One region of the Clostridium neonatale genome, then DNA from elsewhere that is predicted to be linked to it. Evidence: a T-box and tRNA genes for the amino acid it is inferred to sense, from the RefSeq annotation. Region 1 holds a T-box; the other holds one or more tRNA genes.
The links. The T-box of region 1 lies ahead of tyrS (tyrosine--tRNA ligase). A T-box ahead of a tRNA ligase gene usually reads a tRNA of that ligase, here a tRNA-Tyr.
Positions count from the first base shown of each region.

Region 2: it encodes a tRNA-Tyr, which carries the amino acid that the T-box ahead of tyrS (tyrosine--tRNA ligase) is inferred to sense. The anticodon was not compared.

Region 1 is NZ_UICR01000001.1:1,326,127-1,330,559, reverse strand. Features, by position in the region: gene CNEONATNEC86_RS05990 (ABC transporter ATP-binding protein) at 1-75, shown strand, start outside; gene CNEONATNEC86_RS05985 (ABC transporter permease) at 69-881, shown strand; gene CNEONATNEC86_RS05980 (hypothetical protein) at 974-1,279, shown strand; gene tyrS (tyrosine--tRNA ligase) at 1,388-2,596, opposite strand; T-box leader at 2,814-3,076, opposite strand; gene CNEONATNEC86_RS05970 (hypothetical protein) at 3,179-3,817, opposite strand; gene CNEONATNEC86_RS05965 (DUF805 domain-containing protein) at 4,089-4,433, opposite strand, start outside.
Region 2 is NZ_UICR01000001.1:575,314-579,746, reverse strand. Features, by position in the region: gene metK (methionine adenosyltransferase) at 1-1,108, opposite strand, end outside; SAM riboswitch class I at 1,273-1,374, opposite strand; tRNA gene CNEONATNEC86_RS02800 (tRNA-Tyr) at 1,561-1,645, opposite strand; tRNA gene CNEONATNEC86_RS02795 (tRNA-Thr) at 1,651-1,725, opposite strand; tRNA gene CNEONATNEC86_RS02790 (tRNA-Tyr) at 1,769-1,853, opposite strand; tRNA gene CNEONATNEC86_RS02785 (tRNA-Thr) at 1,859-1,933, opposite strand; tRNA gene CNEONATNEC86_RS02780 (tRNA-Val) at 1,952-2,027, opposite strand; tRNA gene CNEONATNEC86_RS02775 (tRNA-Tyr) at 2,034-2,118, opposite strand; gene CNEONATNEC86_RS02770 (hypothetical protein) at 2,264-2,674, opposite strand; gene yyaC (spore protease YyaC) at 2,776-3,324, shown strand; gene mreB (rod shape-determining protein MreB) at 3,408-4,433, opposite strand, start outside.

The DNA of each region.
Region 1 (4,433 bases):
AAGACTGTTGATGAAATTAGAGAAGATGAAGGAAAAAGTGTTGATTCTTTATTTAGGGAGGTGTTCAAATGTTAGGAAAGTTATTAAAATATGAATTTAAAGCAACAAGTAGAATATTATTACCCCTTTATGGTGCTCTTTTAATCTTTGCTTTTATCGTAAAAATATTTATTGGGACTAAATTAGATGGCGTAAACATGGACTTTCTTGGCGGAATACCTGCTGTAGTTAGCATATTTACCTATGGTGCTACAATGGCAGCCGTATTTATAGTAACAATATTTATAATAATACAGCGTTTTTATAAAAACTTACTTGGTGATGAAGGTTATTTAATGAATACACTTCCTGTTTCTACAACTTCAAATATATCTTCAAAACTTATTTCTGCTATAATTTGGAGTTTAGTTAGTATTTTTGTTGCTATATTATCAATAATAATCATGATGTATAACAGAGAAGCATTTAGTAACTTCTTTTCAATAATACCTGAAGCATTTTCTAAAGCTTACTCTGAATTTGGTGGATCGCTTATACTTGTAGGTATAGAATTCTTAGTAGCTGGTTTACTACAACTTGCTTTAAATATCACTTTAATATATACTTCAATTTCAATCGGACACTTATTGCCTAAAATGAAGATTCTTGGATCATTTGGTGCCTTCATAGTTTTAAATATAATTATGAATACAATTTTCTCATCAATTATGCTTTTAATTCCTAATAGTTTTAGTGAATATATGAGTTTAGTGTTCCAATCTAATATGACAGCACTTGTACATCTTATAGGCTTAGGAGCTGCCTTTATAAATGCTCTTTGGTTTACTATATTCTTCTTAATCACTAGATATATATTGAAAAATAAACTTAATTTAGAATAACAGTAAAAATATATAAAGTATTTAACAAAATATCGATAATTAAATATGTAATATTTTCAATACTTTGTATGATAATAGAAAAGGAGTTGATTTTGATTAAATTATTATTGAAGCTATCAATACCACTTATAATTTTTATAGGTATATTTATATGTTTTCAAACATTTATTTTTAATGATAAGAATTATATGACATCTAATTTATCTTCATTCGATCAGTATACTATAAACAATAATAATGATTCAAAGTCATCTGATTCTTTTAAGCATATAGGATCTTTATTATTATCAGATAAAAATAATGAAGAACATAATGATAGATCTTCTTCTAGAGAAATCAGAAAGCTAATCCAAAACACTAGTCGATGTATAAGATCTAAATTTCTGCCTATAAAATAGTTTTTATCTAAAAATTTAAGGATACAGCCTAAAATACTGTATCCTTATTTATTTAATTTTTTATATACTATTAATGGCCTACATAGCAACTCCAAAATTACTTTCAGCCTATAGAACTATCTTAACGAACTTTTTCTTTCCAATTTTAATAACATCACCATTGTTTAATATTGCACTGATTTCATTTATTTTTTCACCATTTATTTGGACTCCACCTTGACTTATAAGCCTTCTTATTTCACTTTTACTTTGAATAAAATTATCATCAATAAGCAATTGTATAATATCTTCTAAATGTTTTATGCTATCATTCATTTTTATTTCTGGAATATTTTCTGGAATTGATTTTTTACTAAATGCTGCATCATAAAATTTAATTGACTCTTTTACTTCTTCATCTGAGTGATATAGTCCTGTTATAATTTTAGCTAACTCAAATTTAACATCTCTTGGGTTTTTTCCATTCTTCAATTGCTCCTTTATTTTATCTACAATATCTGGATGTTCATCAGTTGCAAGTTCAAAGTATTTAATTATAAGATTATCTGGTATTTCCATAACCTTTTTAAACATTACATTTGCTGGTTCACTAACTCCGATATAATTTCCAAGGCTCTTACTCATTTTTTCTATTCCATCTAATCCTTCAAGAATAGGCATAAACATTGCCACTTGCTCTTCCTGTCCTTTTGCCTTTTGAAGTGTTCTTCCAATTAAGATATTAAAAGTCTGATCAGTTCCACCGAGCTCTATATCTGCCTCTAATGCTACTGAATCGTAGGCTTGCATCAATGGGTAAAAGAATTCATGAATCCCTATTGGCACATTATTCTTAAATCTTTTTTGAAAATCATCTCTTTCCATCATACGCGCTACAGTAGTTGTCGCTGCAAGATTTAATACATCATCAAAGGCTAATTTTGAAAGCCATTCACTATTAAATCTAATCTCAGTCTTATCTTTGTCTAAAACTTTAAATATTTGCTCTTTATAAGTTTCTGCATTAGCTTTTACTTGTTCATCTGTTAACGCTTTTCTTCCTTTAGCTTTTCCTGTTGGATCTCCTATCTTTCCTGTAAAATCTCCAATTATAATTACTGCCTTATGCCCCAAATCCTGCATTTGTTTAATTTTACGTAATACAACTGCATGGCCTAAATGTATATCTGGTGCACTTGGATCAAGGCCAAGTTTTATTGTAAGCTTTTTATTTTCTTTTTCGCATTTTTCTAATTTTTTTCTTAAGCTTTCTTCACTTACAATAGTATCTACTCCCTTCATTATAATCCTTAATTGTTCATCAATTGTTTTGTTCATTTCAAAACTCTCCTTATATTATATTTTTTAATATAAGCAAGTTCTATAAGATTCATGAAATGCTTGCATAAGTTCTCTTCTTAAAGTGATAATGTAAAATTTACAGCTATTAAAAAAAATTATTAAAATCTATTATATCCTTAAATAGTACTATTTTAACAGTTTCAGATTCACTATAAATTCTGAGAAAATAAAAAACTCCCGTCCTCTTGAATATCAAAAGGACGAGAGAATATCTCGTGCTACCACCTTAGTTTATAGACAACTCACATTGTCTACCTCTTCGAGTACTCCATTGCTTTACATGGGTTATACTCTAGCACTATAACGTGTGCAGGTTACGTCACAGCCTACTAGATAAAAAATCGTTTGGTGTGAAGCTCAAAGATGTATTCATAATAAACTACCATGCACCTCTCATCAACCGGTTACTTTCTGTTTGGATTATATATTACTACTTATTCTTATCATAGCTTTTCATATCTTATACTCCAAAATATAGATTTTGTACTATAAGTTTTCGTTATGCCATATTAAATTATTTTAATACTACTATTATTTTTCTAAAAAGTCAATACTTACTTATATTCTTTCTATAGAAAAAGTTTCATCCTCACTAAATATATATCTAAAGTTATTATTTAAATTCTTCACGAATTCTTCAATCCATAAGTTTCTTAAACTATAGAATATACTAACGTCTACTTCTTCTTTTTCCCATGTTTCTTTATGGACACATACTCTTCTTTTCCATGTTACCTTTTCGTCACTAAGCTCTATAAATTCATTAACTCTATCACATGGCATACCATCTAAAATATAATTATTAACTTCTGTAAATATATCTTGTGCATTTTTTATATCTTGCTCTTCATTTTTAACTTCATCAGCTGCTTTTATACCTTGTTCTTTATATATATTTTCAATTTTAGTCAAAGATAGATTATCATTTTCTAAAATTGTTTTAGTATAAAAAGCCATTCTTCCTTCTGCATTATGAATCTTATTTTGTAACCATCCATGTATATTGCTGTGATCTATTAATTCTTCAAGTGATTTATGTGGTAATTTCTCACCATATCTTTCTTCGGCATGCATTTTCAACTTTTCTATATTTAAACCTTCATCTTTTGCAAGGTTCACTATCTCATCCTCTAGATTTTCAAACCATAATATTTTATTAAATAACCAATAATGGATTTTTCCTAAAAAAGCGCTCATATGTATTCCTCCTAAATTAAAATCTAGTATAAAAATTATTCTAATTAATATCTACGATTTTCATACTTATATGTAATAAAAACTTCTTATAATTAAATTTTTGTTAAAATTATTATATCTTTTTAACTTGTTTTTGTATGTAACATTTGTTACTAAAATATAATAAAAAGCAGTAATAGCTCAATATTAACTTCTCCTCTATATAGACATTTTTATTGTTTTACATGTCTACCAAAAAAGGAGCATATAACTACTATTACTGCTTCTTTATTTATAAGATTTCTTTAGGATTTAATCCATAAATATTCTTTTCTAATTGGCTATCCCTGCAAAGTAATATAAGCAACCATATACCACCTATAATCGGAATAAAACTTATAAAATACCACCATCCACTTTTTCCAATGTCATGTAGTCTCCTAACGCAAACTGCTATACCAGGAATAAGTACTCCTAAGCTGTAAATTAAAGAAATTATTGGAGATGTTCCAAGTAAATAGTCAATAACATTCAATATGATTGCGAAAATAACATTAAATAATACAAACATCCAATATTCTTTTCTTCTAGCTCTTCCATTAAAATTCACATAATTTTTAAGTACATTTAAATACCA
Region 2 (4,433 bases), 750 kb from region 1:
CAAAGTGGCCATAAGCAGCTGTTTGCTTATATATAGGTCTTCTTAAATCAAGATCTCTTATTATAGCTCCTGGTCTTAAATCAAATACCTTTTCAACTATTTCAACTATTTTATCATCTGATAGTTTTCCTGTTCCAAAAGTATCAACAGTTATTGATACTGGTTTAGCAACTCCAATAGCGTAAGCTAATTGTATTTCAAGCTTATCAGCTAATCCAGCAGCCACTAAGTTTTTCGCAACCCATCTTGCAGCATAAGCAGCAGATCTATCAACTTTTGTTGGATCTTTTCCTGAGAATGCTCCACCACCATGTCTACCATATCCACCATAAGTATCTACTATAATCTTTCTTCCAGTTAATCCAGAGTCACCTTGTGGTCCACCAACAACAAATCTTCCAGTTGGATTTATAAAATATCTTGTTTTATCATCTAATAATTCTTGTGGTACTACTGCTTTAATAACATGTTCTTTAAGATCCTTTTCTATTTGTTCTAATGTAACATGCTCATCATGTTGAGTAGATATTACTATTGTATCTATTCTCTTTGGTTTTTCATCTTCATATTCAACTGTTACTTGTGTCTTACCATCAGGCCTTAAATAGCCTAATGTACCATCTTTCCTTACTTCAGTAAGTCTTCTTGATAATCTATGAGCCATATGAATTGGTAACGGCATATATGCATCAGTTTCATTTGTAGCAAAACCAAACATCATTCCTTGGTCTCCAGCACCTACTGCTTCAACCTCATCTTTCTCACCTTTTCTTGATTCTAAAGCTTCATCAACACCCATAGCAATATCTGCTGATTGTTCATCTATTGTTGTCATAACAGAACAAGTATCGCAATCAAATCCGTATTTAGCTCTATCATATCCAATTTCTCTAACAGTTTCTCTAACTACTTTAGGAATATCAACATAACAATTTGTTGATATCTCTCCCATTACCATAACCATTCCTGTTGTTGTACATGTTTCACATGCTACTCTAGCATTTGGATCTTGTGCTAAAATTGCGTCTAATACGCCATCTGAAATTTGATCACACATTTTATCTGGATGACCTTCTGTAACTGATTCTGATGTAAATAATCTTCTCATATTTTTCTCCTTCCGCTTGTACTCCTTATCTTTAATCATGAAATAATTCGAGTAAAAGTGAAAAATCTCACACTTCTTAATATTTTTTATACTGTCTTAAAAGAAATACCTTTTATATGCAATAAAAAAACTCTTCGATAAGAAGAGCGCGATTACACAATACTTTCTTATCTTGTAGAAAATCTTTCTACAGGAATTGGCACCTTGTAATTAAACAGGTTGCCGGGTTTCACTGGGCCCTATCCCTCCACCTCTCTTGATAAGAGTAACAATATTTTATTTTCGTAATTTATTCTACCACATAATATTTTTATGGTCAATATTATACAATAAACATAATATATCATATAATCTATAATATATTCTATTCATGCATAAATTGATACAACTATTTACTTTTCAACTTTTATTTCAAGATAAAATAAAAAACTCAGAATAATAATTCTGAGTTTTGGTGGAGGAAGATGGATTCGAACCATCGAAGCGAGACGCAACAGATTTACAGTCTGCCCCCTTTGGCCACTCGGGAATTCCTCCTTAATTGGAGCTGGCAATAGGAATCGAACCTACAACCTGCTGATTACAAGTCAGCTGCTCTACCGTTGAGCCATGCCAGCATATTTCTTATTTAATTGTTATAATATAAATATTTGGTTTAAATGGTGGAGGAAGATGGATTCGAACCATCGAAGCGAGACGCAACAGATTTACAGTCTGCCCCCTTTGGCCACTCGGGAATTCCTCCACAATTGGAGCTGGCAATAGGAATCGAACCTACAACCTGCTGATTACAAGTCAGCTGCTCTACCGTTGAGCCATGCCAGCATATTTATATTTTTTAGATGGTGGGCACAACAGGGCTCGAACCTGTGACCCCCTGCTTGTAAGGCAGGTGCTCTCCCAGCTGAGCTATGCGCCCATCTAATGGTGGAGGAAGATGGATTCGAACCATCGAAGCGAGACGCAACAGATTTACAGTCTGCCCCCTTTGGCCACTCGGGAATTCCTCCATTAAGTTTTGTTGGTGTTTTTGTTCACATCAACAATAGTTAGTATATATTCAAAGTACTTATATTTCAACTCTCATATATGCTTATTTAGATAAATTATATCGCTATATATTCTATTTACTCTTTATTTCTTCATTTTAATACACTAAACATATTTATTTTTTAGTATAGAATTAAGTTCTTCAATATCTATAAGCGGACTTAATATTTCTTCTATTTTTTTATATTCGCTTTCAGGCAATCTCCTTTTTAATTTTCTGAACGCTTTTATGATTTCATCTTCACTACATGTATTAAGCTCTTCTTTTACTAACTCTATTTCAAATGTTGATAATGGTGAAAGTATACTATCAAGTTCCTTTGATTGACTATTATCTAGTTCTTCTAACAGAATTACATCATCAACTTTGCACAAAGATCTTGTATCACTAAATACTTCAGTGCTTTGCATTGGATCATCTTTTTTATTATCTATATCTGGATTCCAAAATAATGCTATAGACATGTTCATTATTAAAGTAAGTGTAAATATTATAAATATAATAATTTTTTTCATTTTCTCCTCCTTACATTAGTATTTATTGCCATTTATTTATTTTTATATACTATTTTTTCATTTTCCTAAATATACATATTCTATAAGGAGGGATGCCTTTAATGAATTTAGATAATAACCATAGTTCCAAAAGCTTTTCATACAAGCTATCTCATGAATTAGAAAAATACATTAATTCTAATACAATAATTGTTTGTATTGGCACTGATAAATGCATAGGTGATTGCCTTGGTCCATTAGTTGGTTCAATATTAACTGAAAATTTCTTTCCATTGCCAGTATACGGGACATTATCAGAACCAATCCACGCACTAAATATAGATGAACGTTTAAATAAAATAAAAGAACTTCATCCAACTGCTAATATCATAGGTATAGATGCATGTCTTGGAAATCAAGATGATATAGGTGAAATTCGCATTAGAGACTATGCTATTCATCCTGGAAAAGGAGTAGGAAAAGAGCTTCCCGAAGTAGGTATGGCTTCTGTAATAGGTATTGTAGATTCTAGCGAAAATTCTGATTTATTCTTTTCTAGAAGCATCCGATTATCTTTTATTATGGATATGGCAAAGATTATATCTAGATCATTAATTAATGCTTATAATTTAAATAATGATTTATTTCCTAAGCTTTCGCTAGACATTTGAATTAATACCTAAGCTTTAATTACTTTTTTAATTTTATAAAAAGCATCGAGAGATTTTCAATAAAAAGAAAATCTCTCGATGTTTTATTCTATAAGAACTATTTGTTGTGAATTTACTTCTCTATCTAATCTATCTAAATACCCTAATACTTCTCCTGATCCATTAACAACACATTCTTCTGCCCCTTCTGCAACTGTCACTGCTACACCGGTTTTAAATTGAATAAGCTTATCCAACCCATTAATCAATGAACCTCCACCAGTCATTACAATTCCCTTTTCAATAATGTCTGCTGCTAATTCCGGTGGTGTTCTTTCTAAAACGATCTTTACACAGTCAACTATACTTTGCACTGGCTCTTGTATTGCAAGTCGTATTTCTTCTGTATTAATTTCAACTTCATCTGGTAGACCTGTAACTAAGTTTCTACCTTTCATCATACATGATAAATTTCTGGCATTTTTAAATGCTGAACCAATATTTATTTTTAATTCTTCAGCAGTTTTCTCGCCAATCATTAATTTATATTCACTTCTTACATACTTTATTATAGAGTCATCGAACTTGTCTCCTGCAATTTTAATTGATTCTCTTTCAACAACTCCTCCTAAAGATATAACAGCTATATCACAAGTACCTCCACCAATATCTACCACCATACATCCATTAGGCTTAGTGATATCAATTCCTGCTCCTATAGCAGCAGCAAGAGGTTCTTCTATTATGCGAACAGTTTTAGCACCTGAATTCATAGTTGCATCAATAACTGCTCTTTTTTCTACTTCTGTTGCTTCTGATGGTACACATACGACAACATTTGGTGCTCTTAAATTTCGCTTGCCAGATGCCTTTTTAATAAATTCCTTCAACATTTTTTGAGTAAGATCATAATCAGATATAACACCATCACGTAAAGGTCTTACTGCAACAATGTTTCCCGGGGTTCTACCTATCATTTTTCGTGCTTCGTCACCAATGGCTAATATATTCTTATTATTATTATTAATTGCTACAACTGATGGTTCTTTTAAAACTACACCTTTTCCCTTTGCATAAACTAGAACTGTTGCTGTTCCTAAATCTATAGCAAGATCTGTCCCCGTTCTCCA